3 regions of the Limnohabitans sp. Hippo4 genome follow, and region 1 is predicted to be linked to each of the others. Evidence: predicted binding sites of a transcription regulator. Region 1 holds the regulator's gene; each other region holds the start of a gene.

Region 1 (10,185 bases):
CAAGTGAAACTGGAACAGGCCCAAGGGCATCGGGTTGCGATGGTGGGCGATGGTCTGAATGACGGCCCTGTGTTGGCAGGGGCTGATGTGTCTTTTGCTCTGGGTCAGGCGCTGCCATTGGCGCAATCCAAGGCTGACTTTGTGTTCATGGCCAGTGATTTGAAGCCCTTGGTGGCCACCTTTTGTTTGAGCCGAAAAACGCTCCAAATTGTGCGTCAAAACCTCATTTGGGCGGCGGTCTACAACTTCTCTTGTGTGCCGTTGGCGGTGTTGGGCTATTTGCCAGCTTGGTTGGCAGGCCTAGGCATGGCATGCAGTTCTCTGGGTGTGGTGTTGAACGCCATGCGATTGTCCAAAACCCTTCAGTTTGATGTGAAAGGACTTGCCTGATGGACATCCTGTATTTGTTGATCCCTCTGTCGGTGGCCTTGGTCTTTTTCATCCTGGCAGGCCTCTGGTGGGCTGTGAACCGCGGTCAGTTTGAAGACATAGAGGCAGAAGGGGAGCGAATTCTTAGAAATGATTGACTTAAGTCAACCTAAGCGTTTGCCCTAACTGCGACACTAGATTCGTATTTTTAGAAGAGGTGAAAATGAAATTTGCCAACGAACAGGCAGGCGTCTACAGCGATACCGTTGTCAGACAATTTGCCATCATGACGGTGGTTTGGGGTGTAGTGGGCATGCTGGTTGGCGTGATCATTGCAGCTCAATTGACTTGGCCAGAGCTCAACTTTGGCATTCCATGGCTCAGTTACGGCCGTTTGCGTCCTTTGCACACCAATGCCGTGATTTTTGCGTTTGGCGGTTGCGGCTTGTTCGCTTCGGCCTATTACGTGGTTCAAAGAACCTGCCATGTTCGCTTGTTTGCCGAGAAGTTGGCTTCCTTCACCTTTTGGGGTTGGCAGCTGGTTATCTTGGCGGCAGCCATCACTTTACCTTTGGGTTACACCAGTGGCAAAGAATATGCCGAACTCGAGTGGCCCATTGACATCCTGATCACACTGGTCTGGGTGTCTTTTGCCATTGTGTTCTTTGGCACGGTTGGCACCCGCAAGGTGCGCCACATTTACGTGGCCAACTGGTTCTTTGGTGCCTTCATCATTGCCGTAGCCTTGTTGCACTTGGTCAACAGCGCGGCCATGCCTGTGGGTCTCATGAAGTCTTACTCTGCTTACGCCGGTGTGCAAGACGCCATGGTGCAATGGTGGTACGGCCACAATGCGGTGGGCTTCTTCTTGACCGCAGGCTTCTTGGGCATGATGTACTACTTCATTCCGAAGCAAGCAGAGCGCCCCGTCTACAGCTACCGCTTGTCGATTGTTCACTTCTGGGCACTCATCTTCACCTACATGTGGGCGGGCCCTCACCACTTGCACTACACCGCATTGCCCGACTGGACGCAGTCTTTGGGTATGGTGTTCTCGCTCATTTTGTTGGCGCCAAGCTGGGGCGGCATGATCAATGGTGTCATGACCTTGTCTGGCGCTTGGCACAAACTTCGCGATGACCCCGTGCTGCGCTTCCTCATTGTGTCCTTGTCCTTCTATGGCATGTCCACTTTTGAAGGTCCCATGATGTCCATCAAAACTGTGAACGCTTTGTCTCACTACACCGACTGGACCGTGGGTCACGTGCACTCGGGTGCTTTGGGTTGGGTGGGCTTGGTCACCATGGGCACCATGTACTACCTGATTCCTCGTTTGTTCGGTCAGAAAAAGATGTACAGCGTGAAGGCCATTGAAGCGCACTTCTGGATTGCCACGATCGGCATCGTGATTTACATCGCGGCCATGTGGATTGCTGGCGTGATGCAAGGTTTGATGTGGCGCTCTGTCAATGCAGACGGTACCTTGACTTACACCTTTGTTGAGTCTGTCAAAGCCACTTATCCCTTCTACATGTTGCGTTTGTTGGGTGGTTTGTTGTACTTGGGCGGCATGTTGATCATGTTGTGGAACACGCTGAAAACAGCCACCAATGGCCGTGCCGTTGATGTGCAAATTCCAGCACCCGCACACGCCTAACAGCATCAGGAGAAAAATAAGATGTCCAATCCTTCAAATTCCGGTGGCATGTCCCACGAGAAAATTGAAACCAGCAACTTCCTGATGATCGTTCTGATCTTGGTGGTGTTGTTGTTCGGCGGTATGGTCGAAATCGTGCCGTTGTTTTTCCAAAAATCAACCACAGAGCCTGTGCCTGGTTTGAAGTCCTACACAGCCTTGCAAGTGGCGGGTCGCGATATTTATGTGCGTGAAGGTTGCTACAACTGCCACTCCCAAATGATTCGACCCTTCCGCGCTGAAACATTGCGTTACGGTCCTTACTCCGTGGCGGGTGAGTTTGTGTACGACCATCCCTTCCAATGGGGCAGCAAGCGCACAGGTCCCGACCTAGCACGTGTCGGCGGCAAATACTCAGACGACTGGCATCGCATTCACCTGATCAACCCACGTGATTTGGTGCCTGAATCCAACATGCCTGCGTACGCATGGTTGGAAAAAGCGCCAGTCGATGGTGACAGCTTGCCGGCTCACATGAACGGGCTTCGCAAGCTCGGTGCGCCTTACAGCGACGAAGAAATTGCCAAAGCCACGGAAGACGTGAAAGGCAAAACTGAATTGGATGCTGTGATTGCCTACCTGCAAGGCATGGGCATTCACCGCAAATAAAGGGAGCACAGAACATGGATGTCAACACACTTCGATCGGTTGTGACCGTGCTTACCTTCATCTTGTTCCTTGGAATTTTGGTGTGGACACTGTCTAAGCGTCGTTCAGCAGACTTTGAAGAGGCGGCCAAGCTGCCCTTCGGTCAAGACGACTGAAGACCCCAGATCAACGAATAGAAAGAGAATCTGAAATGAGTGACTTCACAAGCAATTTCTGGTCTTTGTATGTGGCCGGCATTGCGTTGGTCGGCATCGTGGCATGTTTGCTGTTGCTGTACTTCAGCGGCAAAGCCAAAGCCATGACCGCCCACGACAACACCACAGGGCACGTTTGGGATGGCGATTTGCGTGAAATGAACAATCCATTGCCACGTTGGTGGGTGGGTCTGTTTTTAATCACCATCGTGTTTGCATTGGCTTACCTTGCGCTGTACCCGGGCTTGGGTAACAGTGCGGGTAAATTGGGCTGGTCATCAGCGGGTCAATACGATGCAGAAGTGGCCAAAGCCAATCAAGCGCTTGAACCTTTGTACGCCAAATTTGCTGGCATGCCGCCAGAAGACGTGGCCAAAGATCCCCAAGCCATGGCCATCGGCGATCGTTTGTTCATGAACAATTGTGCTCAGTGCCACGGCTCTGATGCGCGAGGTGGCAAAGGCTTCCCCAATTTGACCGACAAAGATTGGTTATACGGTGGCACCCACGAAAAAATCAAAGAAACATTGGTGAAGGGGCGCATAGGTAATATGCCCCCCATGGCAGCTGCTGTGGGATCTGCTGACGATGTTCGCAATGTGGCGCACTATGTCTTGAGTTTGTCCAACAGCCCGCACGATGCGTTGCGCGCTTCTTTGGGTAAGCCTAAGTTTGTAGCCTGTGCGGCTTGTCACGGCCCTGATGGCAAAGGTAACCAAACCATTGGTGCGCCTAACCTGACGGATGACATCTGGCTTCATGGTTGGGGTGAAAACGCCATCATTGCCATGGTCAACAACGGCAAGGTCAATCAGATGCCCGCACAAGCAGGCAAACTCACAGATCCACAACTTCATGTCTTGGCTTCGTATGTTTGGGGTCTCTCCAATCAGCCGGCTGCTAAATAATCTGCGGCTAAATCATCAAGAGAACTGTTTTGGAATCTGCAGATCAGACAAAGCGTAAAGTGATCCCCATTGTTCCTTCCCAAGAAGGGGCGATCGATGCCTCCGAAGAGGGCGCATGGGGTGAACTTTATGCGTCCCATCAAAAAATTTACCCGCGAAGTGTTCAAGGCATTTTTGCCAAATGGCGCTGGGGGTTCGTTTTTTTAACGCAAATTATTTTTTATTGCTTGCCCTGGCTAGAGTGGGGGCAGCGCCAAGCGGTGCTCTTTGATTTGGGTGTCAGGCGCTTTTATATTTTTGGCATCGTTCTCTATCCACAAGACTTCATTTATTTGACAGGCTTGTTGGTCATCTCCGCATTTTCTTTGTTCTTATTCACCGCCATCGCGGGTCGTTTGTGGTGTGGCTATGCATGCCCTCAAACGGTCTACAGCGAAATTTTCATGTGGATAGAGCGCAAAGTGGAGGGCGATCGCACAGCGCGCATGCGCCTTGACTCTCAAGACATGTCCTTGGAGAAACTGGTCAAGAAATGGTACAAACATTTCCTTTGGATTGGTTTGTCCATTTGGACTGGCTTTACCTTTGTTGGTTACTTCACACCCATCCGTGAACTGGGCATGGAATTCTTTTTGGGCAACATGTCGTCCTGGGAAGTGTTTTGGGTCTTCTTCTACGGCTTTGCCACCTACGGCAATGCCGGCTTCATGCGCGAACAAGTTTGCAAGTACATGTGCCCCTATGCGCGCTTTCAAAGCGCCATGTTCGACAAAGACACCCTGATTGTCACGTACGACGCAGAGCGCGGTGAACCGCGGGGCGCACGTTCCAAAAAAGCAGATTTGGCCACCCTGAGTTTAGGTGCGTGCGTTGATTGCACTTTGTGTGTGCAAGTTTGCCCCACAGGCATCGACATTCGCAATGGCTTGCAATACGAATGCATTGGCTGCGGCGCATGTGCCGATGTCTGTGACACCGTGATGGACAAGGTGGGATATCCGCGGGGCTTGGTGAAATATTCCACCCAACATGCGATGCAAAACAAGTGGACTTCGTCGCAAACCTTGAAGCACATCTTCAGGCCTCGGGTGCTCATTTATACAGGTATTTTGTTGTTGGTCGTGGCCTTGTTGTTTGGCAGTTTGCTGACGCGAAAGTCCTTCAAAGTGGATGTGGTTCGCGACAGGGCAACATTGGCGCGGATCGTCAGCGGCGGCAACATTGAAAATGTGTACCGTTTGCAGATCATGAATGCCGCTGAAAAACGCCAACATTTCAAAGTGACGGCTGAGGGCATGTATGAACTGAAAGTGCTCACAGACTCCGAAGATTTGACGGTGGAGTCCACCCAATCACGTTGGGTTTCAGTTCGACTTCAAGTTCCTTATGATTCCGCCGTGCCTGGTTCATACCCTGTGCGATTTACCATTGAAGCTTCGGATGACAACGAAACAGGCCATACGCTGCTTGAAGAGAAGTCTGTCTTTTTAATTCCGCGATAAGCTTCATCCGACTCACACATCAAGAAACGAGCGCTTCATGAATACAAACACTTTGACGCATTCAAATGTGAGCCAAGCCAAGCCTTGGTGGTCGTTTGGCATGGTCTGGATGATCATTGCTGGCCCAGCTGTGGTGGTGGTGGCGGCTTTTGCGACGCTTTACTTGGCGATCACCATTCCCGACCCGGTCCTGCCAACTGAGGCACTGAACCCACGCAATGCCATTGAAAATCAAGAAAAATTAGACGCTGCCATGGCCCCTGCGCTGCAAGCTCGAAACCACGCAGCAACGGGCGTCGTTCCAGCCTCGAAAAAATAACAAAACTGGAGACAAACATGCTGGCTCAAAGACTGATGTGGATTGTGTGGCCCGCCTTTTTGGTGGCAGGCTTGCTAGAGTTGGTGGTGTTTGGCATGTTTGACCCCGAGGACATGCATTGGTTCGGTCAGCAAATGACCCTGTCAAGGCAAGGCGTGTACACCGTGTCATTTTTTGTGTTTTGGGCATTGGCCATGGTGTCGAGTAGCCTCACCACGCTGTTGTCCATGTCACCCTTCGAGGTCAATCGATGTCCTGTGCCGGTGGACAAACGCCCCCCCAATTGCACGCAAGGTGCAGAGGGCGACAAGGGTTGCTGCTAAGTCTTTGAACTGTGCCTCAATGGCATTGAGGTTGCGTATTCACCATGCGCTGTAGCGCCTCGGTGTCCAAAATTTTCACGTGGCGTTGTTTCACTTCGACAATGCCATCCTCGACAAATTTGGAGAAAGTGCGGCTGACTGTTTCAAGTTTGAGACCCAAGTAACTGCCAATTTCTTCGCGGGTCATGCGCAGAACCAATTCTGACTGTGAAAAACCGCGTGAGTGCAAGCGCTGCACCAAGTTCAACAAAAAGGCCGCCAAACGTTCCTCGGCACGCATGCTGCCCAACAACAGCATGACGCCATGTTCGCGCACGATTTCTCGGCTCATTATTTTGTGGACATGGTGTTGCAAGGCGGTTACCTCGCGGGAAATTTCTTCAATGCGATCAAAGGGCATGACGCAAACTTCGGCATCTTCTAAGGCCACTACATCGCAGCTGTGACGGTCGTTCACGATGCCATCTAGGCCAATGATTTCGCCAGCCATTTGAAAGCCGGTCACTTGGTCTCGGCCGTCTTCGGACGCCAAGCAAGTTTTGAAAAAACCTGTGCGAATGGCATACAGGGAGGTGAACTTTTCTCCATTGCTGAACAAGGTGCTGCCACGTTTGATTTTGCGGCGAGTGGCCACCACCTCATCTAGCTTTTGAAGGTCGTTGTCAGACAGGCCCATTGGCATGCAGAGTTCGCGTAAGTTGCAGTTGGAACATGCGACTTTGATAATTTCTGGTTTCATAGCGTTCTCGGTTCTGAAAAATGACATTGCGACAAGTCAAGGCCTTAGCTTATACCTACTTGATGCGATTGACGCATCTCAAGCTTTCATTAAACTTTTTTAAGGGGCCCAAGTACGCTTAATTTGATTTAAGTCAAGTTTTGGCGCTCCTTGAAAAGGCACATTAGCTAAAGCCTATAAATATGCCAGCCTTGGGAACTTCCGCATGTCCTTTTTGACGCCTGAATTGCTGACACGCTTTGACGTGCCAGGCCCCCGCTATACGTCCTACCCCACAGCAGACAGGTTTGTGGAAGCATTTTCCCAGCAGGATTTGCGTCAGGCGCTGGATTTGCGCAATCAAGGTCTGGGACAAAAAAACAGGCCTTTGTCGATCTATGTGCACATTCCATTTTGTGAGTCGCTTTGCTACTACTGTGCTTGCAACAAAATCATCACCAAGCACCACGAAAAAGCCGAACCCTACTTGCGCTATTTGGCCAAGGAAGTTGAGCTGTACACCTCGTCCATTGGCATAGGTCAGTCGGTCAGCCAGTTGCACCTGGGTGGCGGCACGCCCACTTTTTTGAGCAATGATGAGTTGCGCGAATTGATGTCTGTGCTCAAGCGCAGTTTCAACTTTGTTGCAGGCGGCGAATATTCGGTGGAAGTCGATCCCCGCACGGTGAATGACGAGCGCTTGGCTTTGCTGCTTGAATTGGGCTTTAACCGCTTGAGCTTTGGCGTTCAAGACTTTGACCCCGAGGTGCAAAAAGCAGTACACCGAATCCAACCTGCAGTCCAAGTTTTTGCGTTGGTGGCCTCTGCACGCAAGATGGGGTTTGAGTCGGTCAATGTCGATTTGATTTATGGATTGCCCAAGCAAACGCCTGAATCTTTTGACCGCACTTTGAAGCAAGTGAATGAGCTGCGTCCGGACCGTATTGCCTTGTACGCCTATGCCCATTTGCCAGAGCGTTTCAAACCGCAGCGCCGAATTTTGGCCGCTGAATTGCCAGTGGCTTCCAGCAAAATTGCCATGCTGTCACGGTCCATGGATGCGCTCATGAATGCGGGGTATGTGTATGTAGGCATGGACCACTTTGCTTTGCCAAGCGATGCCTTGGCCGTGGCCAAGCGCCAAGGCCGTTTGCACCGAAACTTCCAAGGCTACAGTACCCAGCCCGATTGCGATTTGATCGGCCTTGGCGTATCGGCCATTGGCCGCATGGGCGGTACCTACAGCCAAAACGCAAAGACCATGGAAGAGTATGTCGACATGCTCGACAACGGCCAATTGCCCATCGTCAAGGGTTTGGCTTTGTCGCGAGATGATCTGATCCGCCGTGCCTGGATCATGGCTATCATGTGTCAGGGCCATGTTCAGTACGATGCCTTCAACGAAGCTTGGCTGATCGATGCCAAAAAATACTTTGCCAGTGAATTGAGCCAACTTGAAAGCTTGCAGACGCAAGGTTTGGTAGAGTTGTCGGATGGCGGATTGCAAGTCACACCCATGGGCTGGTTTTTTGTTCGGGGTGTGGCCATGGTCTTTGACAAGTATTTGCAAGCTGACCGCAACCGAACTCGCTTTTCGAAAATCATCTAACGCTGCATGCAGACTTCCTTAGCCCTCACGGCTTTGATCATGGGATTGGCCGGTGGGCCACATTGCGTCGCCATGTGCGGCGCTGCCTGTGCAGGCATGGGGCAGGTGGCAGGCGCGAATCAAAACAGGGCGCTGTTGTCCTTCCAAATAGGACGCTGGCTGGGCTACAGCCTGATGGGCGGCTTGGCGGCCCTCAGTGTCCAAGCCTTGGGCTGGCTGACTGTTGAGTCAGCGGCCTTGAGGCCCGTCTGGAGCATGTTGCATGTGGCGGCCGTCGTCTTGGGCCTCTTGTTGATTTGGCAGGCCAAACAACCCGTTTGGCTCGATCAAAGTGCGCAGCAACTCTGGGCCAAAATTCGGCGCTTGAATGCCCATTGGGGAAAAATTGCACCGATGGTCGTTGGTGTTTTGTGGGCCCTGATGCCCTGCGGCCTGCTTTATTCAGCCCTCATGGTGGCGGCCCTCACGGGCAATGTGCTTGACGGTGCACTCACCATGGCTTGTTTTGCGCTGGGCAGTGGCGTGAGCTTGGGATTGGCGCCCTGGTTGCTCTTGAAGCTGAAAACCCTTGGGGACGGTGCTTGGGGCATTCGCCTGGCGGGTCTGGCGCTGGCCTGCACATCGGGCTGGGCCTTGTGGATGGGCTTGGCGCACAACCAAGCCCCTTGGTGCGTGACCTGACGGTGATTTAGGCCGTAAAACCTTTGTACAGCATGTAAGCGGCCAGCAAATACAGCACGAAGGCAAATGTGCGCTTCAATTGTTTAACAGGAAGTTTGTGCGCCGCACTTGCACCCATGGGGGCCATGAACACGCTACAGCTGGCGATGACCACCAAACCTGGCAGCCACAAATAACCAAAGCTGTGCTCAGGTAAATTGGGGACGTCTTGTCCTGCAACCACATAGCCAATGACGTTGGCCAAAGCAATGGGGAAGCCCAATGCTGAGCTGGTGGCCACAGCATTGTGAATGGCCACGTTGCACCAAGTCATGAAGGGCACGCTGACAAAACCGCCGCCGGCGCCTACCATGCCCGACAAAAAGCCAATGACACCGCCAGCGCCTAACAAGCCGGGCGTGCCTGGCACTTGGCGATTGGGGGCTGGTTTTTTGTCCAAGAACATTTGAGTGGCAGAGAAGCCGACAAACAGCGCAAAGAACAGCGCCAAATAAGACCCCTTGAGTGCGGCAAAAGCACCCATGCTGGCCAAGAAGCTGCCCATCACAATGCCCGGGGCCAGTCCTTTGACCAGATCCCAACGCACAGCGCCTTTTTTGTGGTGCGCGCGAACACTGGAGATGGAGGTGAAGATGATGGTGGCCATGGAGGTGGCAATGGCCATCTTGACGGCCAAATCGGCGCTAACCCCTTCGTCGCCCAGCATGAGGGTGAGAAAGGGCACCATGACCATGCCGCCGCCAATGCCCAATAGTCCCGCCAAAAATCCAGTGAGCAGGCCCAGTGCGGCCAGTTCAGCGATGAGGGTAGGTTCTAAAAACATAAGAAGGGCTTTGAGAAATGATTGAATAAGGTGTCTGCAAGTGCCACTGGACCGGCATCCTGAACCGGGGTTCAGGTGGGCGAGGGCAGACTGGCGTTGGGTTCATCTGACGCGAGACGATCACGCTCACCAGACAATGTACCAAGCCCGGGCTCTAAGAGCATTGGTTCAAGGAAATATAAAGCCCAGCATGCACTGCAGACAGCGCGATTGTAGGCTTAACTCAAAGCCGGGCTTGTGAGACTAAATCAGTTGACCATCCTGGTGGAGGGCCTGATCCAGTTTTTTCAACAGCTGACCCAAGCGTTCGTGATCGGAGTCACTCAGGGCTGCGGTGGTTTCGGGGGTTTCAGTAGCGGAGGCTTGCTTGTCAGCCGAAGGCGGGGCTTCGGCTTGTTCAAAGGCCAGATTGAGGGCTGCCAATACCGCAATGC
Region 2 (10,185 bases), on a different contig from region 1:
GCGAATTCGCGCAAGGCTTGAAAGAAATTTTGGTCGTTGAAGAAAAACGCCAAATCATTGAATACCAGCTGAAAGAAGAGCTCTACAACTGGCCCGATTCAAAACGTCCGCGCATTGTGGGCAAGTTTGATGAGCTCGATGGTGACGATGCAGGCGGTGAGTGGTCCGTGCCGAACCCCATGGCTCACCGCTTGTTGCGTGCCAATGCCGACCTCACACCCACGCTCATTGCCAAAGCTTTGGCACATCGTCTGTTGAAATTGGATTTGCCTTCCGACATTGTGGCCCGCATGAATGCGCAGCTGCAAATCATCGAAAGCAAAGAGCGTTCGCAAAACAGCTTGGTTTTAAACCCCGCTGCCGATCGCATGCCCTGGTTTTGCTCTGGTTGTCCTCACAACACCAGCACCAAAGTGCCTGAAGGCTCACGCGCCATGGCAGGCATTGGTTGCCACTTCATGAGTTTGTGGATGGACCGCAGTACGGTGGGCTTTACCCAAATGGGCGGTGAAGGCACACCTTGGATTGGTCAACAACATTTCAGCAACGAACAACATGTGTTTGCCAACATCGGCGATGGCACTTACTTTCACAGCGGTATCTTGGCCATTCGCCAAAGCATTGCGGCAGGCGTGAACATCACCTACAAGATTTTGTACAACGATGCCGTTGCCATGACAGGCGGCCAACGTGTTGGTGAGCGCGCAGAGGGGCACTCGGTTGTTCAAATTGCACAAAGCATGCGTGCTGAAGGTGCCGTGGTCATCAAGGTGGTCACTGACGAACCTGAGAAATACAACGGTGTTGCATTGGCGGAAGGCGTGTTGGTTCATCACCGTGATGAATTGGATGTCATTCAACGGGAATTGCGTGAAGTGAAGGGTTGCACGGTCATCATTTACGACCAAACCTGTGCCACTGAAAAACGTCGCCGCCGCAAACGCGGCACCATGGTCGATCCGGCTGTGCGCGTGATGATCAATGAATTGGTCTGTGAAGGCTGTGGCGACTGCGGTGTGCAATCGAATTGCCTCTCCGTTGAACCCTTGGAAACAGACTTCGGGCGAAAGCGCACGATCAATCAAAACACGTGCAACAAGGACACCAGTTGCCTCAAAGGTTTTTGTCCCAGCTTCATCAGCATTGAAGGTGGCCAACTGCGTAAAAAATCCAAAGAACAAAAATTCAGTCCCGCGCAATTGCCGGCTTTAAACCTGCCACGCTTGCCTGATTTAAGTTCTTCGTTCAACGCTTATGGCATTGTGGTCGCCGGCGTAGGCGGCACGGGAGTGATCACCATTGGTCAATTGTTGGGCATGGCAGCCCACTTAGACGGTTTGGGCATCGTGACACAAGATTCTGCAGGTTTGGCACAAAAGGGCGGTGCCACTTGGAGCCATGTGCTCTTGGCCAAACATCAAGATCACATTCAAACCACACGTGTCAGCATGGCAGCCGCTGATTTGATCTTGGGTTGCGATCCCATTGTGAGTGCAGGAAAAGAAACCCTGTCTCGAATGCGGCAAGGTCGAACGCATGTGGCTTTGAATTCTCACAGCACACCCACAGCAGCATTTGTGAAAGACACTCAATGGGTAAACCCAGCTGAAAGTTGTGCTCAAGAAATTGCAAATGCCGTTGGCTTGGAAGGTCTCGCTGCATTTGATGCAGACAAATTGTCTGCACAACTAATGGGGGACACCATCTACATCAACCCCATGATTCTGGGATATGCCTGGCAAAAAGGTTGGATTCCATTGAGCCTAGAAGCTTTGCAACGCGCCATTGAATTGAATGAAGTGGCTGTTGCAAACAATTTGGCAGCCTTTGAGTGGGGCCGCCATGCAGCGCAACATTTAGAGGCTGTTGAAGCCCTTTTAACGCCAGCACAAGTGATTCAATTTAAAAAGCGTGATCGCTTAGAAGATTTGATCGCGCAACGTGTTGAATTTTTAACGGCTTATCAAAATACGGCATATGCCAAGCAATACGAAAATTTTGTGGACCTTGTCAAGCAAAAGGAGCAAGCTTTAGGTCAATCTTTGTTGACTGAAACTGTGGCGCGTCAATTGTTCAAATTGATGGCTTACAAAGATGAATACGAAGTTGCCCGCTTGCATACCGACAAACAGTTCCTAGAACGCGTTAAAACCCAGTTTGAAGGCGATTTCAAAGTTTTCTACCACTTAGCCCCTCCATTGATTGCAAAACGCAATGAGAAGGGCCATTTGATCAAGCAAAAAATGAGTCCTTCCACATTGCTGGTTTTCAAAGCATTGGCGCATTTCAAGTTTTTGCGTGGTACAGCTTTCGACATCTTTGGCAAAACTGAAGAACGTCAAACTGAACGCGCATTGATTCAGGAATACAAGGATGCTGTGTCTGAAGTCATTGCATCTTTAAAGGCTGACAACCATGCATTGGCTGTCCAAGTGGCCAAGGTGCCAGAGCAGATTAAAGGTTTTGGTCATGTGAAAGAGCGAAACTTGTCTGCTGCGATGGTGCAGTGGCAAAACAGCATGGATGCGTTCAGAAAATCAATTTAATTTGATTGCTGACTTTGTCTCTGTATTCTTCTTTTATATAGATTAATACATAGTAGTAGTAGATAGAGAGGGGCTTGTCTTGTGGACAAGTCCCTTTTTTCTTTACAGATCAATGCATTGGATCATTTTGAAGGGTGTGCATGGCACTGCAATCTTGGTGTCACGCCAGAATGAACAAGTTTTGAATTTTTTAATTTCTGTGGATAACTGTTCGGTTATCCAAAAATTGTCCACAAGTTTATGCGTTGACAATTTTATTTTTCAAGGAACCACTGGATCCCTGCTTTTGCAATGAAACCCACCATGCCAAAAGCCAATCCTAGGAAAAGAACAAAGGTTCCAAATTTTCCAGCTTTGGATTCCCAAGCCAATTGACCAATGATGAACAGCATGTACAGCATGAATGCTGTTACACCAAAGGTCAGCCCATAGGCGGCAATTTGTTCTTCAGTCAGTCCCCAGATCATGGATGCATTTTGTCATGGTGTCCCATGGGTCCTTGTTTCATGAATTTGTGGGTGTGTGCATCAAATACTTTTTGCTGAGCAGGGTTCAGGCTTGCATAAAAGGTTTTGGTAGCTGTCATGCGTTTGTTCATTTCTGCATCCCTCTCACTCTTGAACGCCATCATTTTGTCAATTCTTTCTGGCGTGGTCATTTTTTCCATCTCAGCTGGCTGGGGCCTTGCAGGACGTTTCATCGGCGTTTTCATTTCTCCAGAAAAAGCATTCCATGCACTCTCTTGCGTTGAATCCAGTTGCAATGCAGATTTCAGATCATTCAAATGTTTTTGATGCCTGGCTTCACGGTGTGCTTCCATTTGCGCACCTCCCATCATAGGACGAACACCTTGAGGAGAATTTGCAGGCTGCGCAAAGCCAGCTAGGTGAATGCTTGATGTGATCAAGAGGGCGGTAGAAAGCGCAATGCGGCGAAAAGTAGTCATGAGATCTCCTTTGAGTCAAAGGCCTCAGATTTGTCGAAGCAAGGTTTGCATGACTTGTCAGAGGGCTACCTGCAGTCTGGCAATTTCATGTGTCCCTTCTTTGCAGAAATTGTCACGAATTGTAAAGACCAGCCCTGAAATCGTCGACCGCTTGAATGAGTTCGTCGCGTGTGTTCATCACAAAGGGACCATATTGGGCAATGGGCTCGTTCAAGGGTTGCCCAGCAATCAACAAAACTTTGCTGCCTGCAGCAGCTTGAATTTCAACCCCTTCGCCTTCATTTCGCAAAATGGCCATTCGGTGCAGTGCCACGGGTGATTTTTCTCCGGGGCTGATGACATTCACACTGCCTCGGTAGACAAACAAAAACGCATTGTGCTGGGTTGGCAATGCTTGTTGAAATGAAGCGTCATTTTCAAAATGAATGTCCAAATACAAAGCATCGGTTGGAAATTCAGCAATGGGTCTTTGGACTGCTCCACGGATGCCATGTGATTGGCCTGCTATGACACGAACTTTGATACCGTCGTGCGTTGAAAACTCTGGGATGTTTTCAGTTTGAATGTCTTGGTAGCCAGGCTTGCACATTTTGTCGTGCGAAGGCAAATTGAGCCAAAGTTGAAAGCCCTCCATCACACCATCTTCTTGCTCCGGCATTTCACTGTGCACCACACCTCTGCCTGCGGTCATCCATTGAACGCCACCGTTTTGGAGCAAGCCCTCATGGCCAGCACTGTCTTTGTGACGCATGCGGCCAGCAATCATGTAGGTCACGGTTTCAAAGCCACGGTGTGGATGGTCAGGAAAGCCGCCACCATAGTCTTTGGGATCGTCACTGCCAAAGTTATCGAGCATCAAGAAAGGGTCTAAGCGTCGTTGATGCGCTTGTGTCAGCACGCGTGTGAGCTTGACGCCGTCACCATCACGTGTTGCTTGACCTTGAACTTGTTGTTCGATGCGACGACCTTGAAAAGATGTGGGCGGTGTGTTCATAAGACAAGATTTTGCATGTTTTTCTTGATCTGCATCATTTTCCAAAAGTGCAATTCACAGCAAACTGGGTTTGTTTGTGAATCAGACTTTGAGGCCGTTTGGCAAAGAAAGCAACAGATCTATGAAAAGAAGAAGCCTTCACATCATTCGCGATGAGCACGCCTCGTTGGCTGCCATGCTTCACTCGATGTCGAAACTGTTAGAGCTTGGACCCGCAGAAGATGCCGCACAATTTTTCGATGTGATGCGCGCGATGTTGTTTTACATCGATGAATTTCCTGAGCGTTTGCATCACCCCAAAGAGTCGAATTTGTTGTTTCCTAAGCTTGCCAAAAAAGCACCGGAGGTGAGAGGGGCCATCGATCGTCTTGAACGTGATCACATGCACAGTGAAAAAGCCGTGCGCGATTTGCTTCATTTGTTGCTGGCTTGGGAAATGGTGGGAAGCTCCCGCAAGGCCGCCTTTGTCGATGCCTTCGGCCCTTATGTCGAGTCTTATCTCGACCATATGCGCTTAGAAGAGACCGTGATCTTGCCAGCGGCACAAAGCGCGCTGACAGACGAGGACTGGTTGGAAGTAGACCAAGCCTTTGATCTCAATGCGGACCCTTTAACTGGCAAGCATCTACCAGGCCCTGCATTTGAAAAACTCTTTAGCCGAATCGTGAGCAAAGCGCCTGCACCCATTGGTTTGGGTTAATGTGCACAGGCACTGTCAAATTTGATCAGTGGGCTTTCGGCAGCGTTGGGTAGTCTGTGTAGCCCGCTTCTTTGCCACCATAAAACGTTGCACGATCAGGCGTGTTGTAGGGGCCGTTTTGTTTCAAGCGTGCACCCAAGTCTGGATTGGCAATGAAAGATTTTCCAAAGGCAATCAAATCGGCATCGGCTTGCAAGGCTTGATCGGCCAAATCGCGCTCGTAGCCATTGTTCAGCATCCATGCGCCTTTGCCGCCCGCCTTTTGGTAGGCCGCTTTCATGGCTTTGTAATCAAAAGCGTGATCGCCTTGTTGGTAATCCCTGGCGGCACCCGTTGAGCCTTCAATGACGTGCACATAAGCCAAGGCCAAGGTGCCTAAGAATTGTGTGACGTGTTCAAACAAGGCCTGCGGCGCGGCATCGCTGGCATCATTGGCCGGCGTCACAGGCGAAATTCGAATGCCGCAGCGACCTGCGCCAATTTCTTCGCAAACAGCAGACATCACTTCTTTCAGAAGCCGAGCGCGATTCTCAATGTTGCCGCCGTATGCATCTGTGCGATGGTTGCTGTCAGCGCGTAAAAACTGATCGATCAAATAGCCATTGGCCGCGTGTACCTCAACACCATCGAAACCTGCAGCGATGGCATTGCGAGCGGCTTTGCGGTAATCGTCCACGATGCCAGGCAGCTCGTCTAAGCGCAGTGCGCGAGGCTCGGATGTTGGCACAAAGCTGGGGACACCGTCCACGATCAATACTGTCTTTGATTTGGCCGTGATGGCAGAAGGTGCAACGGGTGCTTGACCGCCGGGTTGCAAGCTGGTGTGTGAAATTCGGCCAACGTGCCAGAGTTGCATCACGATTTTTCCGCCTTTGGCATGAACGCCTTGCGTGATGGCTTGCCATGCATTGACTTGTTCAGTTGACCAGATGCCAGGGACATCGGCATAGCCTTGACCTTGGTGGCTGATGGCAGTTGCTTCTGTGATGATGAGGCCTGCGCCGGTTGCGGGGTTGGCGCGTTGCGCATAGTATTCAGCCATGAGTGCATTGGGCATCGCGTTAGGTGCTCGATTGCGCGTGAGCGGCGCCATCACAATCCGTGAGGCCAATTGAAGTGCGCCCGCTTGGCAAGGTTCGAATAAGTTTTTCATGTCACAAAGTATCAGGTTATGGACGTCGCTGGGCTTGGCTGTGAGCGTGTCGATGGCGGCCGCGGTGTCATTGGGCATGACGCGGTTTGCCTACGCACTCTTGTTGCCGCCCATGCGAGAAGATTTGTCGTGGACCTACACCTTAGCAGGTGCGATGAACACTTTCAATGCGCTGGGCTATTTGGTGGGTGCGCTGCTGACACCTTGGGCGCTTAAACGCTGGGGCGCGGTGCGTGTCTTGATTGTGGGTTCTGTCTTGGCTTCTTTGTTGATGGCCATGACGGGATTTTTCACGCAGGCTTTGTATTTGTTGTTACAACGTTTTTTGGCGGGTGTGGCAAGTGCGGCTGTGTTTGTATCCGGTGGATTGTTGGCGGCAAGACTGGGCGCGCACTTGCCTTCTCAGTCTGGCTTGCTGCTGGGCATTTACTATGGCGGCACGGGTTGGGGCATTGTCATTTCAGCGTTGTGTGTGCCCGCGGCCATCGGACTGTCTGCTGCCCATCATGCGCAACACACCTGGTCATGGGCTTGGTGGTGTTTGGCGTTTGTTTGCGCCATCATCAGTGTCGCGCTTTATTTGATTCGATCACACTTGAATCATTGGATGCCAGAGTTGTCGACGGCTGCGCCTGCGCCGTCAAACGAACATCAAGCCTCATTGCCGACGACAACGTTGAGTGCACCCTCTCAGCCCGCATGGCGTGTTTGGACACCTGGCTTGTTGGGCTACGGCCTCTTTGGTGTGGGATACATCGGTTACATGACCTTTGTGGTGGCGGTCTTGCGTGAGCAGGGGGCGCCCTCGGCCAACATCACGTTCTTTTATGCAGCCTTGGGTTTGGCGGTGGTGGCGTCTTCCAGAATTTGGGCGGGGCTTTTGAATCATTTCAAAGGTGGCCAAGCTTTGGCTATCTTGAATGCTTTGTTGAGTGTGGCCACGCTCATTCCTGCGTTGACCTCTGCATGGCCGGCCATGTTGTTGTCGGGCATTTTGTTTGGCGGTGTGTTTTTGTCCGTGGTGGCCTCGACCACCGCCATGGTAAAACACAACTTGCCAGCCTCGCAATGGGCCTCGGGTATCAGCGCATTCACCGTGGTGTTTGCGGTGGGGCAAATTGTGGGACCTACTGTTGTGGGTTGGATTGCCGATGGTCCTGGTGGTTTACAGCGGGGTTTGGTTTTCTCGGCCGCGGCGTTGTTGCTAGGCGCTTTGGTGGCGTGGCAACAAAAACCGCTTCAGTCTCAAACGTCGTAGCCCGGATTTTCTCGGTTCAATTTGCGCAGCAAAGAGGGCCACACAAACGAGCCCCCCAGGCCGCCTGTCTGAACCTTCATCGCATGCGACACCCCGCTCAATATTTGGGGATTGACGGACGTTAGATCTGTCGGTGATGTTTGTCCCGACAATGCGTCCACTTGGATGCGGCACGTGTTCTCAAATGTGTACATCTGCAAGAAAGCATCTTGGATGGATTTGCCGACCGTTAAGAGTCCATGGTTGCGCAACATCAAATAATTGGCCTCGCCTAGATCGGCTTGCAACCTGGTTTTTTCATCGTCACGAATGGCCACGCCTTCATAGTCGTGATAAGCCAGTGACGCCAAGACAAAAGTGCTTTGTTGGCTGATGGGCAACACACCGTGTTTTTGTGCGCTGACGGCCACGCCTGCCCGTGTGTGGGTGTGCAAGACACAAGCCGCATCAGGACGCGCTTCGTGCACGGCGCTGTGAATGACAAACCCGGCTGGGTTCACTGGGTGCGGATTGTCTTCGTCCAGTTTGTTGCAATGCATGTCGATCTTGACCAAGCTAGAGGCGGTGATTTCATCGAACATCAAGCCATAGGGGTTGATCAAAAACTGGTGTTCTTCGCCCGACACAGAGGCGGGTAATTTGGCGCTGATGTGTGTGAACACCAAATCACTCCATCCATACAAGGCCACCAATCGGTAGCAGGCGGCCAAGTCCACACGCAGTTGCCATTCATCGGGGTGGAAGCGGTTGTTGTTGTGCTGTGTCATAAGGTCTCCATATTGGGGCCAAGCTTAGCCTGAGCCGTGATTGCACAGCAGTCGCGCATGGAACACCCGTTACAGATAAAATCAACCCCCTTGGCCACTGGCCTCCCACGGCGCGGGCAGCGCCGGCCAACATGGCCATGAACGGGTGATTTGATGCTTTATCCACAAGAATTTGATGTGATCGTCGTTGGCGGTGGCCACGCGGGAACCGAGGCTGCCTTGGCGTCTGCGCGCATGGGTTGCAAAACACTCCTGCTGTCGCACAACATCGAGACCTTGGGTCAGATGAGCTGCAACCCGTCCATTGGCGGTATTGGCAAAGGCCACTTGGTCAAAGAAGTTGACGCCTTGGGTGGCGCCATGGCCTTGGCCACCGATGAAGGTGGCATTCAGTTTCGTATTTTGAACAGCTCTAAAGGCCCAGCAGTTCGCGCCACGCGCGCTCAAGCCGATCGCATTTTGTACAAGGCAGCCATACGCCATCGGCTGGAAAACCAAGAAAACTTGTGGTTGTTTCAGCAAGCCGTCGATGACTTGATGGTGGAGTCCAATGGCACGGAAGACCGTGTGGTGGGGGCTGTAACGCAAGTGGGCGTTCGCTTTCGTTCAAAAACTGTGGTTTTAACTGCCGGTACATTCTTGGATGGCAAGATTCATGTCGGCTTAGAAAACTATGCGGCCGGCCGTGCGGGTGATCCGCCAGCGGTCAGCCTGTCTGCGCGTTTGAAAGAACTCAAGTTGCCACAAGGGCGCTTGAAAACGGGTACGCCGCCTCGCTTGGATGGCCGCACCATCGACTTCAGTCAATGCCAAGAGCAACCAGGGGACGGCATGCCGGGCGGATTGAATCCTGAAGCAGGCGTTCCTGTTTTCAGCTTCATGGGCAGGGCAGACATGCACCCCGCACAAATGCCTTGCTGGGTCACGCACACCAACGAACGCACCCACGACATCATTCGCTCGGGCTTTGACCGCAGCCCCATGTTCACCGGAAAAATTGAAGGTGTGGGTCCACGTTATTGCCCCAGCGTGGAAGACAAGATCAATCGCTTTGCCGACAAAGACAGTCACCAGATCTTTTTAGAGCCTGAAGGCTTGACCACGCACGAGTTTTATCCCAACGGCATTTCCACCAGTTTGCCCTTTGACATCCAGTATGCATTGGTGCGATCAATGAAGGGTTTAGAAAACGCTCACATTCTTCGCCCCGGTTATGCCATTGAGTACGACTACTTTGACCCACGCTCTTTGAAGAGCAGCTTTGAAACTCGCCAGATTGGCGGCTTGTTTTTTGCAGGTCAAATCAACGGCACCACCGGTTATGAAGAGGCAGCAGCGCAAGGTTTGTTTGCAGGCATCAATGCCGCACTTCAGTGCCGCAGCATGTCTGGACAGGCCAATGACATGGGGGGCGCTTGGTTGCCCACACGAGATCAAGCGTATTTGGGTGTATTGGTCGACGACCTCATTACCAAGGGCGTGACCGAGCCTTACCGCATGTTCACCAGCAGGGCAGAGTTCCGCTTGCAATTGCGAGAAGACAATGCCGACATGCGGCTGACCGAAGTGGGTCGCCAAATGGGCTTGGTGGATGACGCGCGCTGGGCTTCCTACTGCGCCAAGCGTGAAGCTGTTTCACGTGAAACAGAGCGACTGAAGTCTACTTGGGTCAATCCCAGAAACCTGCCAACCTCTGAGTCAGAGCGGGTGTTGGGCAAGGCCATCGAGCATGAGCACAACTTGTTGGACTTGCTGCGCCGCCCCAACGTTTCGTATTCGCAGCTGATGAGCTTGGACGGTGGGCGCTTTGAGGCTCAAGAG
Region 3 (10,185 bases), on a different contig from region 1:
GTGGCCGATTGGGCCTTTGGCATTCAAGACGAAAACATGCAAGCCATGGTGAACGAAGCCCGTGGCAAAGGTGCGCAGGTGGTGGTGGTGCTCAGCCACAACGGCATGGACGTTGACCTCAAGATGGCCAGCCGCGTAAGTGGCATCGACGCCATCATGGGCGGCCACACACACGACGGTATGCCCGTGGCCACCTTGGTCAGCAACAAAGGCGGCAAAACCATCGTCACCAACGCGGGCTCCAACGGCAAGTTCTTGGGCGTGCTCGACTTTGAAGTCAAAGAAAAACGCGTCACCGATTTCCGTTACAAGTTGCTGCCCGTGTTTTCAAACATGTTGCCCGCCGACAAAGAGATGGATGCGCTCATCACCAAAATTCGTGCGCCCTACGAAAGCAAACTGAACGAAAAACTGGGCATCTCTGAAGGCCTCTTGTATCGTCGCGGCAACTTCAATGGCACGGGCGATCAACTGTTGGTCGATGCTTTGATGGATGTTCAAGGTGCCGAGATTGCGTTCTCGCCTGGCTTCCGCTGGGGTACCACCCTGTTGCCAGGCCAAGCCATCACACGCGAATGGCTGCTCGACATGACGGCCACCACTTACTCTTACGCCACCGTCACAGAAATGACAGGCGAGACCATTAAAACGGTGCTTGAAGACGTTTGCGACAACTTGTTCAACCCAGACCCCTACTACCAACAAGGGGGTGACATGGTGCGTGTGGGCGGTTTGCAATACCACTGCAACCCCACCGCAGGCATGGGCAAGCGCATCGAAGAAATGCGCCTGAACGGCAAGCTCATTGAGTCTGGCAAAAAATACAAAGTGGCTGGATGGGCTCCCGTTGCCGAAGAAGCCCGCACGCAAGGCAACAAGCAAGTGTGGGAAGTGGTGGAGCAATGGCTCAAAACCCAACCCAACGGCCGCATCAAGCCCCGTCAACTGAATGCACCCAAGATCACGGGCGGCTTGCCCAACCCAGGGTACGTGGCCTAACAGGAGTCTTCTCATGACCCACTTCAAAACGAAACAGCACGCAACGCCGGTCTTACCGCGTCGCACTTTTTTGGGGGCATCCGCCATCGGTGCGGGGCTGGTGGGCATGTGGCCAGAGCTGCAAACTTTTGCGGCCGATGTGCAAGACTTTTTGGTGGGCCCACCGGTTAAAGACATTCCGCCCATCCAACTGTCCAAGCATGTGTGGATGATCTTTGCACCCGATGGATTTCCCACGCCCGAGAATCGCGGCATGATGTCCAACGTCACCTTTGTGGTCACCACTGCGGGCGTCATCATTTTGGATTCCGGCAGCTCTTTACAAATTGGCCAGATGGCCATTCGCATGATCAAAAAAGTGACGCCTTTGCCTGTGATTGCAGTTTTCAACAGCCATTTCCATGGCGACCATTGGTTGGGCAACCACGCGTTTGCCGAAGAGTACGGCGCACAGTTACCCATCTACGCTTTGGGCAAAACACAAGAAACCATCAAGGGCATCGAAGGCAACACTTGGCGCGTTTTGATGGAGCGTTGGACCAATCAGTCTTCGGCTGGCACCAAGGTTGTGCCGCCCAACAAGGTGGTCACCCACGGCCAAAAGTTCAAATTTGGCGACGTCGATTTGGTCATGCATCACTATGGCCGCGCCCACACAGATGCCGACTTGTGTGTTGAAGTGGTTCAAGACAAAGTCACCAGCGTGGGCGACATTGCCATGGCCAACCGCATTGCCAACATCGATGACGGCTCTTACCCTGGCACCTTCAAGTATTTCAAAGCGCTCAGTGACAACGCAGGCCAGCAATTGTGGCTGCCGGGTCATGGTCAACCTGCCAAAAATTTACTCGAAACCTATGGCCAGTTTTTGGCGGGCATTTGGGAGCCCTGCTTACAAGCCGTCAAAGATGGCAAGTCAGAGGCTGAAGCCAAACAGATGGTTCTCAATGACCCGCGCGTGAAAAAACGTGCCACAGACATGCAGGGCTTTGAGAACAACATTGGCAAGTACACCAGCCTTGCATATTTAGAAGCTGAAAAAGAAGCTTTCTAAACAGAATGGTCACATATCGGCTGCTGACAGATTGGATGAGTCACAACGAATTGCGAATAAGTTAGAAAGTAATCGATGCAACAATTGATCAAAGAGTATTGGCCGTTTGTACTCTTAATTCTGTGGTGGACTTACAAATGGTGGCACGCCAAACAAGTGAAGTCAGAGCTTCCAGTTCTGAAGAGTGCAGGCGCCACACTTGTCGATGTTCGCTCCGTAGGCGAGTTTGCCAATGCCAATGCAGCCGGCACTGTCAACATCCCTCTGTCTGAATTAAGCAGCCGATTGAACGAAATACCCAAAGACAAGCCAGTGGTGGTGTGCTGTGCCAGCGGCACCCGCAGCGGCATGGCTAAACTTCTGCTGCTCAAAAACGGATACCGCCAAGTTCACAACATAGGCAATTGGAGCAACCTGGCATGACTCAATTTTCTAACCCATTGGCGCGTTGGAATGAACGCTTCTCCTCGGACGATTACCTTTTTGGTGAAAAACCCAATCAATACTTGGCTGACAAAACACCCTTGCTTCAAAGAGGCAAGGCCTTGTGCATTGCCGATGGTGAAGGCCGTAACAGCGTTTGGCTTGCATCGCAAGGTTATGACGTTGATGCATTCGACTTCTCACCCATTGCCATTGCAAAAGCTAAGCAATTGGCTGCCAAACATCAGGTAGCGGTCAACTTTCATTGCAGCGACTGGCAAAGTTTTGATTGGCAAGCCAACCAGTACGACACCATTGCAGGTATCTTTTTTCAATTTGCCGATCCAGAAGCACGTACAGAAATATTTACAAAATTAAACTCTGCACTTAAGCCTGGCGGCACTTTGATCATTCAAGGATATGGCAAAGACCAGATGCAATACAAAACGGGTGGGCCTGGCATTCTTGAAAATCTATACGACGAAGACTTGCTGCTGAGCGCTTTCAAAGGCTACAAGGTCCTAGACATCAAAACCTATCTGGAAGTAGTCGATGAAGGTCCGGGGCACAGTGGTATGTCGGCACTGGTGGGCTACATCGGGCAAAAACCTAACCCATAGGTTTAAGCAGAAAAGGTTTCCCAAGCTTTGAGCGCTTCTGCAGCGTACATCAATGCAGGGCCACCGCCCATGTAGACGCACACGGCCAGCATCTCTTCAAGCTCTTGGCGTGTACAACCCAACTTCAATAGTGCTTTCACATGAAAGCCGATGCAGCCAGAGCAATGCTGCGTGATACCAATGGCCAAAGCAATCAATTCCTTGTGCTTGGTACTGACTTCACCTTCCGCCATGGCGCTGCGTGCCAATTGCCCAAAACCTTGCATGACATCGGGCTGAGATTGACGAAAAGGTGTGAGGCTTGCATTGATGTTTTGAATCAGCTCAGCATGCTCAAAGGTACTCATGAGATCAGTCTTTCTAGCAAGTCTTAGTCAAAGGATGGGGCAACTGGTTTTTCAACATGAAAGCCTGCTGCTTGCCATGCATCAAAACCACCCGCGATTGAACTTACATTTGAATAGCCCATTTCTTTCAATGACTGAGCACACAGTGCAGCCCTGCCACTGGTTTTGCAATACAGAGTGATTTTGAGATCGCGCGATTGATATTGCGGATTGGCTGCAAGCTTGAACTCCAACATGCCGCGTGACATGTGAATAGCACCAGGTAGATGGCCAGACTGAAACTCCTCAGCCTCACGAACGTCAATTAACACGTCATTTTGAGCAATCACAGCAGGCGCTTTGTCAATTGGAATTTCAAGAACCGTTTGTTTTGCGGCCAATACCAAGTCGTGAGGTGTTTTCATTTTTCACTTCGCTTTAATCAATTCAAGTGCTTTCAAATATACCCCCTTAGGTATTTGCGTGTCCAGCATTTTTGCGAATTAAATGTCTACAAAACTTAACGCAGATCAAAGAGGACTGATGACCGTCCTAGCAAGATGGACACATTGACATTGACATTGCTATTTCAAAACACTCTGAAGGAGAAAAAAATGAAATTGTTACACGACTTGTTTTTCACAGACTACGGCCTGATGAGCTTCATCGGCATCGTGTTCATGATGGGCATGGCGGTATTTTTTCTAAGGCTGTTTTTGTCAGGAACACCCCCCAAATCCTGATCACTTTTGCAATCAGGCAGTTTGAAGTGCTTGTTCGTTCTGGATGCGATACAGCCGTCCCGATTTGTCCAAGGGTTCTATCACTTGCTCGCGAACCAGACCACTCACTTCACGGCTGACGGTTTCTAATTTGAGGTCCATCATGGCACCCATGTCTTCACGAGAGAACATGCTGCTTTGGTTTGGCAAATCGTCATGGCGCATTTTCAGAATGAATTTTGAAACCCTTTGACGCGCAGTTCCAAAGTTCAAATCGGCCAACCAATCGTCTGCCCCTTTTAACGCTTGCTGCCATTTCTGCATCAATCGGTTGTGAAGTCTGGGTGACTGCGTGCTAAGTTTGTGCATCACGCCCAACGGAATTCGACAGACTTTGACATCATTGAGTGCCACGGCCTCTGAATCGTATTGCCCCGTGGCCAATGCCTCAATGCCCACCACATCACCCGCACGCAACACGCGAATGATGCGCTCTCTGCCATCGGCTGTGGAGCGAACCAACTTGACCATGCCTTGGCGCAGCGTGAACACGCCCAAGGCTTTGTCGCCTTCTGAATAAAGCAGCCCTCCAACCGGATAGGCCATGTCATCAATGGGCGCGTGAATGAGCCCAAAATCATCCTCATTCAAATCGGCAAACAAAACCAGATCGCGAATGCCGCATGAACGGCAATCGGAAGTACCTTTCCAAGCTGATTCAACATGAATGGGGATCATTTGATTTTCTCAATTCACAAGTCATGAATATAACCCTCGCAATGCCCTGGCGCACAGCACAAAGCCACTCAAGCACAAGAAGCCGTAGATAAAGGGGCGAAGCACAGCTGCTGAAATCCGCTTAGAAACCCAATGTCCAAGTCCAACGCCCAATAACGCAAACGGCATCAAGCTGGCCAGCGCAGTCCAGAGCGCTACTTCCGCCAAGCCACCTGTTGCGCCTACCATGCCAAGCGCGATGGAAGACAATCCAATGATGGTCATGGGCATGGTCGCGCGAATTAGAAACGGATCGGCCACGCGCTGCGACAACCACGACATGACCACAGGCCCTGCCGTCCCAAACATGGTTTCTACCAAGCCCATGGCAAATCCTGCAAAGTGCAAGCCAGATGAACTCACGCGAACAGCTGTTGCCGCGCCGCTCAAGCCTTTCCAACCGATAAAGATGACATAGCCGCCCAAGATCAACAAAAGCCACTCACCCTGAGTCCAGCGAATTAACCCAATGCCCGCCAAGGCACCGACCACCACCGAAGGCAGCAAAGGCGGCAACTCACGCCACATCACCTGCTTGAAATTCAGACCCGTGTGCAAAACAGCTGCAGGCACATCGATCAACAATACCAAGGGCACCACAAATGCCAGCGGCCAATGCCATGCCAACAAAGGCACAATGATCAATGCTGAACCGAAGCCAGCCGTGCCCAGAACAAAATAGCCTGCAAAAATCACGGCCACGGAATAGAGGCTGATGTCCATGACTTTAGCTTTAAGAAAATTTGCGTTGACGCTCAAGCATGCGCAATTGCGTGCAACACCGCATGCGCAATCACGCAAGACGCATCGACGGTCATGCTTTTGGAAGCGATGGCCTGAACCACTTGCTGCGGTGCCAGTAAATTGAACTCCGCCACTTCACCATCTTGGTTAACCGGCTGAACATCGGCAGGCACCACCAAGTTGTAGACCCACAATGTTTCGTGATGCCAACCCCTGGCCACCGAGCGGCAGGTGGTCACCTGGCCATTGGCAACAGCCGTCGAGGCTAGCGCCTCCGACAAACCAGCCTCTTCTGCCATTTCTCGAACACAGCACAGCTGCAAGGACTCGCCCACGGGCAAACCGCCTGCCGCAATGTTGTCAAGCATGCCGGGATCCGTTGGTTTGGTGAGAGAGCGCCGACCACACCACACAAAACCGTCTTCGGTGAATCCATTGACATGCACCGCATGGCTGCGCAAACCAAAGAACCGATAGGCTGCGCGCTCCATTTCGAATGCAGCTTGGTGTGCATTTGTTGGCTCGATACATTGGCCATTGAACATGATTTCTGAATCGGGCCAGAAACTGAATTTTTCATTGCGCCAGCCGGTCACATGTCCGAGGTCACGCAACTCAATCGCCAAACTTTGCAAAGCTGCGCTTCGAGTAGCATGCGTATGCTCTGGCGTATCCCACACCAAGCCATGCGGCACACTTGTCCAGTCTTTGCGAATGGACAGAATCACTTTGGCATGGGCCGGTGTGAGATAACCCGCAGGAGAATGTGCGCTGCCCAAATACCAAGGCATGGCATCCTCTGGCAAGGGCTGTTTGGCCTGCTGCAGACATTGCTGCAGCACCTGCCGATCAGCATCTCCCAAAGCTTGCAGAAATTTTTGAATGCAGCTTTTCATCAGTGCGCTTGATCCCAATTCAGGCCCACACCCACTTCAGCGAGCAATGGCACCTTGAGGACGGCTACATCCGCCATCCATTTCGGCACGGCCACTTTGAGCCATTCCACCTCGTCCTCTGGCACTTCAAACACCAATTCATCGTGCACTTGCATGATCACTTTGGTTTTGCGTTGCTCACGGTCTATGCCTTCTTGGACGGCGATCATGGACAGCTTGATTAAATCAGCAGCTGTGCCTTGCATGGGCGCATTGATGGCTGCGCGCTCGGCACCCGCACGCCTTGGACCGTTGGGCGAATTGATTTCAGGCAAATACAAGCGACGGCCAAACACCGTTTCAACGTAGCCTTGGGATTTGGCCTGCTCGCGCGTCTCGTCCATGTAGCGCTTTACGCCTGCAAAGCGCTGGAAGTAACGCTCGATGTAATTTTTGGCGGCACCGTTGTCGATGCCCAATGCTTTGGCCAAGCCAAATGCACTCATGCCGTAGATCAAACCGAAGTTAATGGTTTTGGCATAACGACGCTGTTCACTTGACACTTGGTCTGGCGTTAAACCGAATACTTCTGCTGCAGTGGCTTTGTGCACGTCCAAGCCTTGGTGGAACGCTCTCAGCAAGGCTTCATCGCCACTGAGGTGCGCCATGATGCGCAATTCAATTTGCGAGTAATCGGCACTGGCAATCAAGCTACCGGCGGGTGCCACAAAAGCTTCGCGTACTTTGCGGCCTTCGGCTGTACGAACGGGAATGTTTTGCAAGTTGGGATCGTTGCTAGACAAACGTCCTGTGACCGCAACGGCTTGCGCATAGTGCGTGTGGACCCTGCCCGTTCTAGGTAAGGCCATCTGCGCCAGCTTGTCGGTGTAAGTGCCTTTAAGTTTGGACAGACTGCGGTGTTCCAAGATGCGCGCTGGCAAGGGATAGTCCTCGGCCAATTTCTCCAGCACTTCTTCATCGGTACTGCGTGCACCTGTGGCGGTTTTTTTAATGACTGGCAAACCCAGCTTGTCAAAAAAGATTTCCCCCAGCTGTTTGGGGCTGCTCAAGTTGAAAGGCTGTCCAGCGATTTCGTAGGCTTCCGTTTCGAGCTGTACGATGCGCTGACCCAACGCTTGGCTTTGCGCCGCCAGCGTGGGGCCATCGATCAGCACACCATTGCGCTCAATGCGAAACAAAGCTTCGCTGGTGGCAATTTCAATGTCGTAGATGGCGCGTAATTTGGCGTCGGCTTGAATGCGAGGCCAGAGCACCCCATGCACTTCCAAGCACTGGTCTGAGTCTTCACAAGAATACTCAGAAGCTTTTTCCACATCGACTTGTGCAAATGAAATTTGGTGCGCGCCTTTGCCACACAAATCTTCATAGGTAATGCCCGTTCTACCGACGTGGCGTAGCGCCAAGCTACTCAGGCTGTGCGGTTTGTGAACCTCAAGCACATAACTTTGCAACATGGTGTCATGCGCATAGCCGCGAACTTCGATGCCCACATTGGCAAACACATGGCGGTCGTATTTGATGTGCTGACCTACTTTGAGTTTGAGTGGGTTTTCTAACCAAGGCTTGAGCTTGGCCAATACTTCGTCCGTCGGCAATTGCACTGGTGCATCGGGGCCGTCATGGCGCAAGGGCAAGTACGCAGCTTCGCCAGGCTTCACGCTCCAACTGATGCCCACCAATTCTGCACGCATGGCATCTAGGGACGTGGTTTCCGTGTCAATGGCCACCACCTCTGCAGCCTCTAACTTCAGGAGCCATGCGTTGAATTGATCCCAAGTCAAAATAGTTTCGTACTGTTTGTCACCCGTCACCGTGACCACGGGTTCGGGCTCTGCGAACAGATCGTCCTGCGGCACAAAGGCTGGCTTGGCAGGTTTGCCTGAGGAGGATTCAGGTGAGCCTGTACCTCGGCTTCTAACCAAACCTTTGAAACCAAATTTTTCGTAGAAGGCCAACAGGTTCGCTTCATCAGGCTGCCCCAAGCGAATGGTTTCAAGCGATGGCAATTCGGGTACGTAGCCGTTCAAATCGCAATCAGTGCGAATTTTCAGAAGCTGACGACCTGTCGGCAACCAATCGACGGCCTTGCGCAGGTTCTCACCCACCACGCCCTTAACTTCATCAGCATGCGCCATCAAGTTGTCTAAGGAGCCGTACTCCAGCAACAGCTTGGCCGCCGTTTTGGGGCCTACTTTTTGCACACCAGGGACGTTGTCCACGGTATCGCCCACCAAAATTTGGTAGTCCAGCATCAGACTGGCAGGGACACCAAACTCTTCTTGCACCCCAGCCAGGTCTCGGCGCTTGCCGTTCATGGTGTCGATGATGGTGATGTGCTCGTTGACCAACTGGGCCAAGTCTTTGTCACCGCTGGACACTATGACTTCGATGCCATGCGATGAACCCACAGCGGCCAAAGTACCAATCACGTCATCGGCTTCAACGCCCGGTACATCCAGCACTTTCCAACCCATCAAGCGAACCAATTCTTGGATGGGTTCAATTTGCGAGCGCAAATCGTCGGGCATGGGGCTGCGGTTTTGCTTGTACTCGGGGTAAATCTCGTCGCGAAAGGTGGGGCCCTTGGCATCGAACACACACACCGCATACTCGGCAGGGATGTCTTTGCGCAAACGCTCCATCATGTTGATCATGCCGCGAATGGCGCCGGTGGCAGGACTGGCAGGGTCGCCAGGAACTGCACGCAAATCGGGCATGGCATGGAAGGCACGGTACAGATAGCTGGAGCCATCGACCAACAGCAGGGTTTTCTTGTCGCTCATGCCCCAATTGTGCCTGTCCTCGGTGGGTTTTGCCGAGGCCTTGGGGGTCAAATTTGGGGTCAACAGCCCCTACAATCTGAGCATGCGTTTCGCAATGCCTTCGGGCCCCTGTTTCACCCTTTTGACCCACCCATAAGCCATGGCTGTTTTTACGCCCGTTACTGAAGAACAAGCCGCCGAGCTCATGTCCCAACTGGGGCTTGGCACACTGACCGAGTTAAGAGGCATTGAGGGTGGCATTGAAAACACCAATTACTTCGCCACCACCGACCTCGGTGACTACGTGCTCACGCTCTTCGAGCGCCTGAATCACGAACAGCTGCCGTTTTATTTGTTTCTGATGAAACATCTTGCCGAAAAAGGCATCCCGGTTCCCAATCCTGCAGCCAACCGCGATGGCGACATTTTGCATACCGTTTGCGACAAACCCGCCGCAGTGGTCAATCGCTTGGAAGGCAAAAGTCAGTTGGCGCCCGAAGCCATTCATTGCGCTGCCGTCGGCGACATGCTGGCCCGCATGCACTTGGCAGGCGAAGATTACAACCGCAGCCAACCCAACCTGCGAGGTTTGACTTGGTGGAATGAAACGGTGCCAGTGGTCTTGCCGTATTTGGACGAGGCTCAAGCTGGCTTGTTGCAAAGCGAGCTGGCCTACCAAAATCACATCGCGCAGAGCGCAGCCTACCAAGCTTTGCCCAAAGGCCCTGTGCACGCCGATCTGTTTCGCGACAACGTGATGTTTGACGGCGAGAAGCTCACCGGCTTTTTTGATTTCTATTTTGCGGGCGTAGACACTTGGCTGTTTGATTTGTCGGTGTGCCTGAACGATTGGTGCATCAAC

What was found. Region 1 encodes FNR, which switches genes on or off when oxygen is low (the NO sensors DNR and NnrR bind a similar motif). Its sites were predicted from a motif close to TTGATNNNNATCAA; they were not measured.
Region 2: B9Z46_RS11280 (hemerythrin domain-containing protein) is a predicted target of FNR. The motif match lies at 4,511-4,524, and genes of this name have one in related genera.
Region 3: B9Z46_RS03430 (DUF3149 domain-containing protein) is a predicted target of FNR. The motif match lies at 3,943-3,956, and genes of this name have one in related genera.

What each region holds. Positions count from the first base shown of each region.
Region 1 is NZ_NESE01000002.1:505,333-515,517, forward strand. Features, by position in the region: gene B9Z46_RS07855 (cation-translocating P-type ATPase) at 1-390, shown strand, start outside; gene ccoS (cbb3-type cytochrome oxidase assembly protein CcoS) at 390-527, shown strand; gene ccoN (cytochrome-c oxidase, cbb3-type subunit I) at 593-2,026, shown strand; gene ccoO (cytochrome-c oxidase, cbb3-type subunit II) at 2,048-2,674, shown strand; gene B9Z46_RS07875 (CcoQ/FixQ family Cbb3-type cytochrome c oxidase assembly chaperone) at 2,689-2,829, shown strand; gene ccoP (cytochrome-c oxidase, cbb3-type subunit III) at 2,865-3,776, shown strand; gene ccoG (cytochrome c oxidase accessory protein CcoG) at 3,806-5,278, shown strand; gene B9Z46_RS07890 (nitrogen fixation protein FixH) at 5,316-5,597, shown strand; gene B9Z46_RS07895 (hypothetical protein) at 5,615-5,920, shown strand; gene fnr (fumarate/nitrate reduction transcriptional regulator Fnr) at 5,937-6,659, opposite strand; gene hemN (oxygen-independent coproporphyrinogen III oxidase) at 6,865-8,247, shown strand; gene B9Z46_RS07910 (sulfite exporter TauE/SafE family protein) at 8,254-8,928, shown strand; gene B9Z46_RS07915 (sulfite exporter TauE/SafE family protein) at 8,936-9,751, opposite strand; gene B9Z46_RS07920 (cell division protein ZapA) at 9,995-10,185, opposite strand, start outside.
Region 2 is NZ_NESE01000004.1:54,018-64,202, reverse strand. Features, by position in the region: gene B9Z46_RS11300 (indolepyruvate ferredoxin oxidoreductase family protein) at 1-2,546, shown strand, start outside; gene B9Z46_RS11295 (DUF2788 domain-containing protein) at 2,801-3,013, opposite strand; gene B9Z46_RS11290 (Spy/CpxP family protein refolding chaperone) at 3,010-3,492, opposite strand; gene B9Z46_RS11285 (pirin family protein) at 3,605-4,486, opposite strand; gene B9Z46_RS11280 (hemerythrin domain-containing protein) at 4,608-5,186, shown strand; gene B9Z46_RS11275 (alkene reductase) at 5,212-6,339, opposite strand; gene B9Z46_RS11270 (YbfB/YjiJ family MFS transporter) at 6,338-7,597, shown strand; gene B9Z46_RS11265 (class II aldolase/adducin family protein) at 7,585-8,364, opposite strand; gene mnmG (tRNA uridine-5-carboxymethylaminomethyl(34) synthesis enzyme MnmG) at 8,518-10,185, shown strand, end outside.
Region 3 is NZ_NESE01000001.1:742,224-752,408, forward strand. Features, by position in the region: gene soxB (thiosulfohydrolase SoxB) at 1-999, shown strand, start outside; gene B9Z46_RS03405 (MBL fold metallo-hydrolase) at 1,013-2,053, shown strand; gene B9Z46_RS03410 (rhodanese-like domain-containing protein) at 2,129-2,476, shown strand; gene B9Z46_RS03415 (bifunctional 2-polyprenyl-6-hydroxyphenol methylase/3-demethylubiquinol 3-O-methyltransferase UbiG) at 2,473-3,096, shown strand; gene B9Z46_RS03420 (carboxymuconolactone decarboxylase family protein) at 3,099-3,443, opposite strand; gene B9Z46_RS03425 (rhodanese-like domain-containing protein) at 3,467-3,847, opposite strand; gene B9Z46_RS03430 (DUF3149 domain-containing protein) at 4,037-4,165, shown strand; gene B9Z46_RS03435 (Crp/Fnr family transcriptional regulator) at 4,178-4,882, opposite strand; gene B9Z46_RS03440 (sulfite exporter TauE/SafE family protein) at 4,904-5,644, opposite strand; gene B9Z46_RS03445 (NUDIX hydrolase family protein) at 5,677-6,561, opposite strand; gene polA (DNA polymerase I) at 6,561-9,344, opposite strand; gene B9Z46_RS03455 (homoserine kinase) at 9,484-10,185, shown strand, end outside.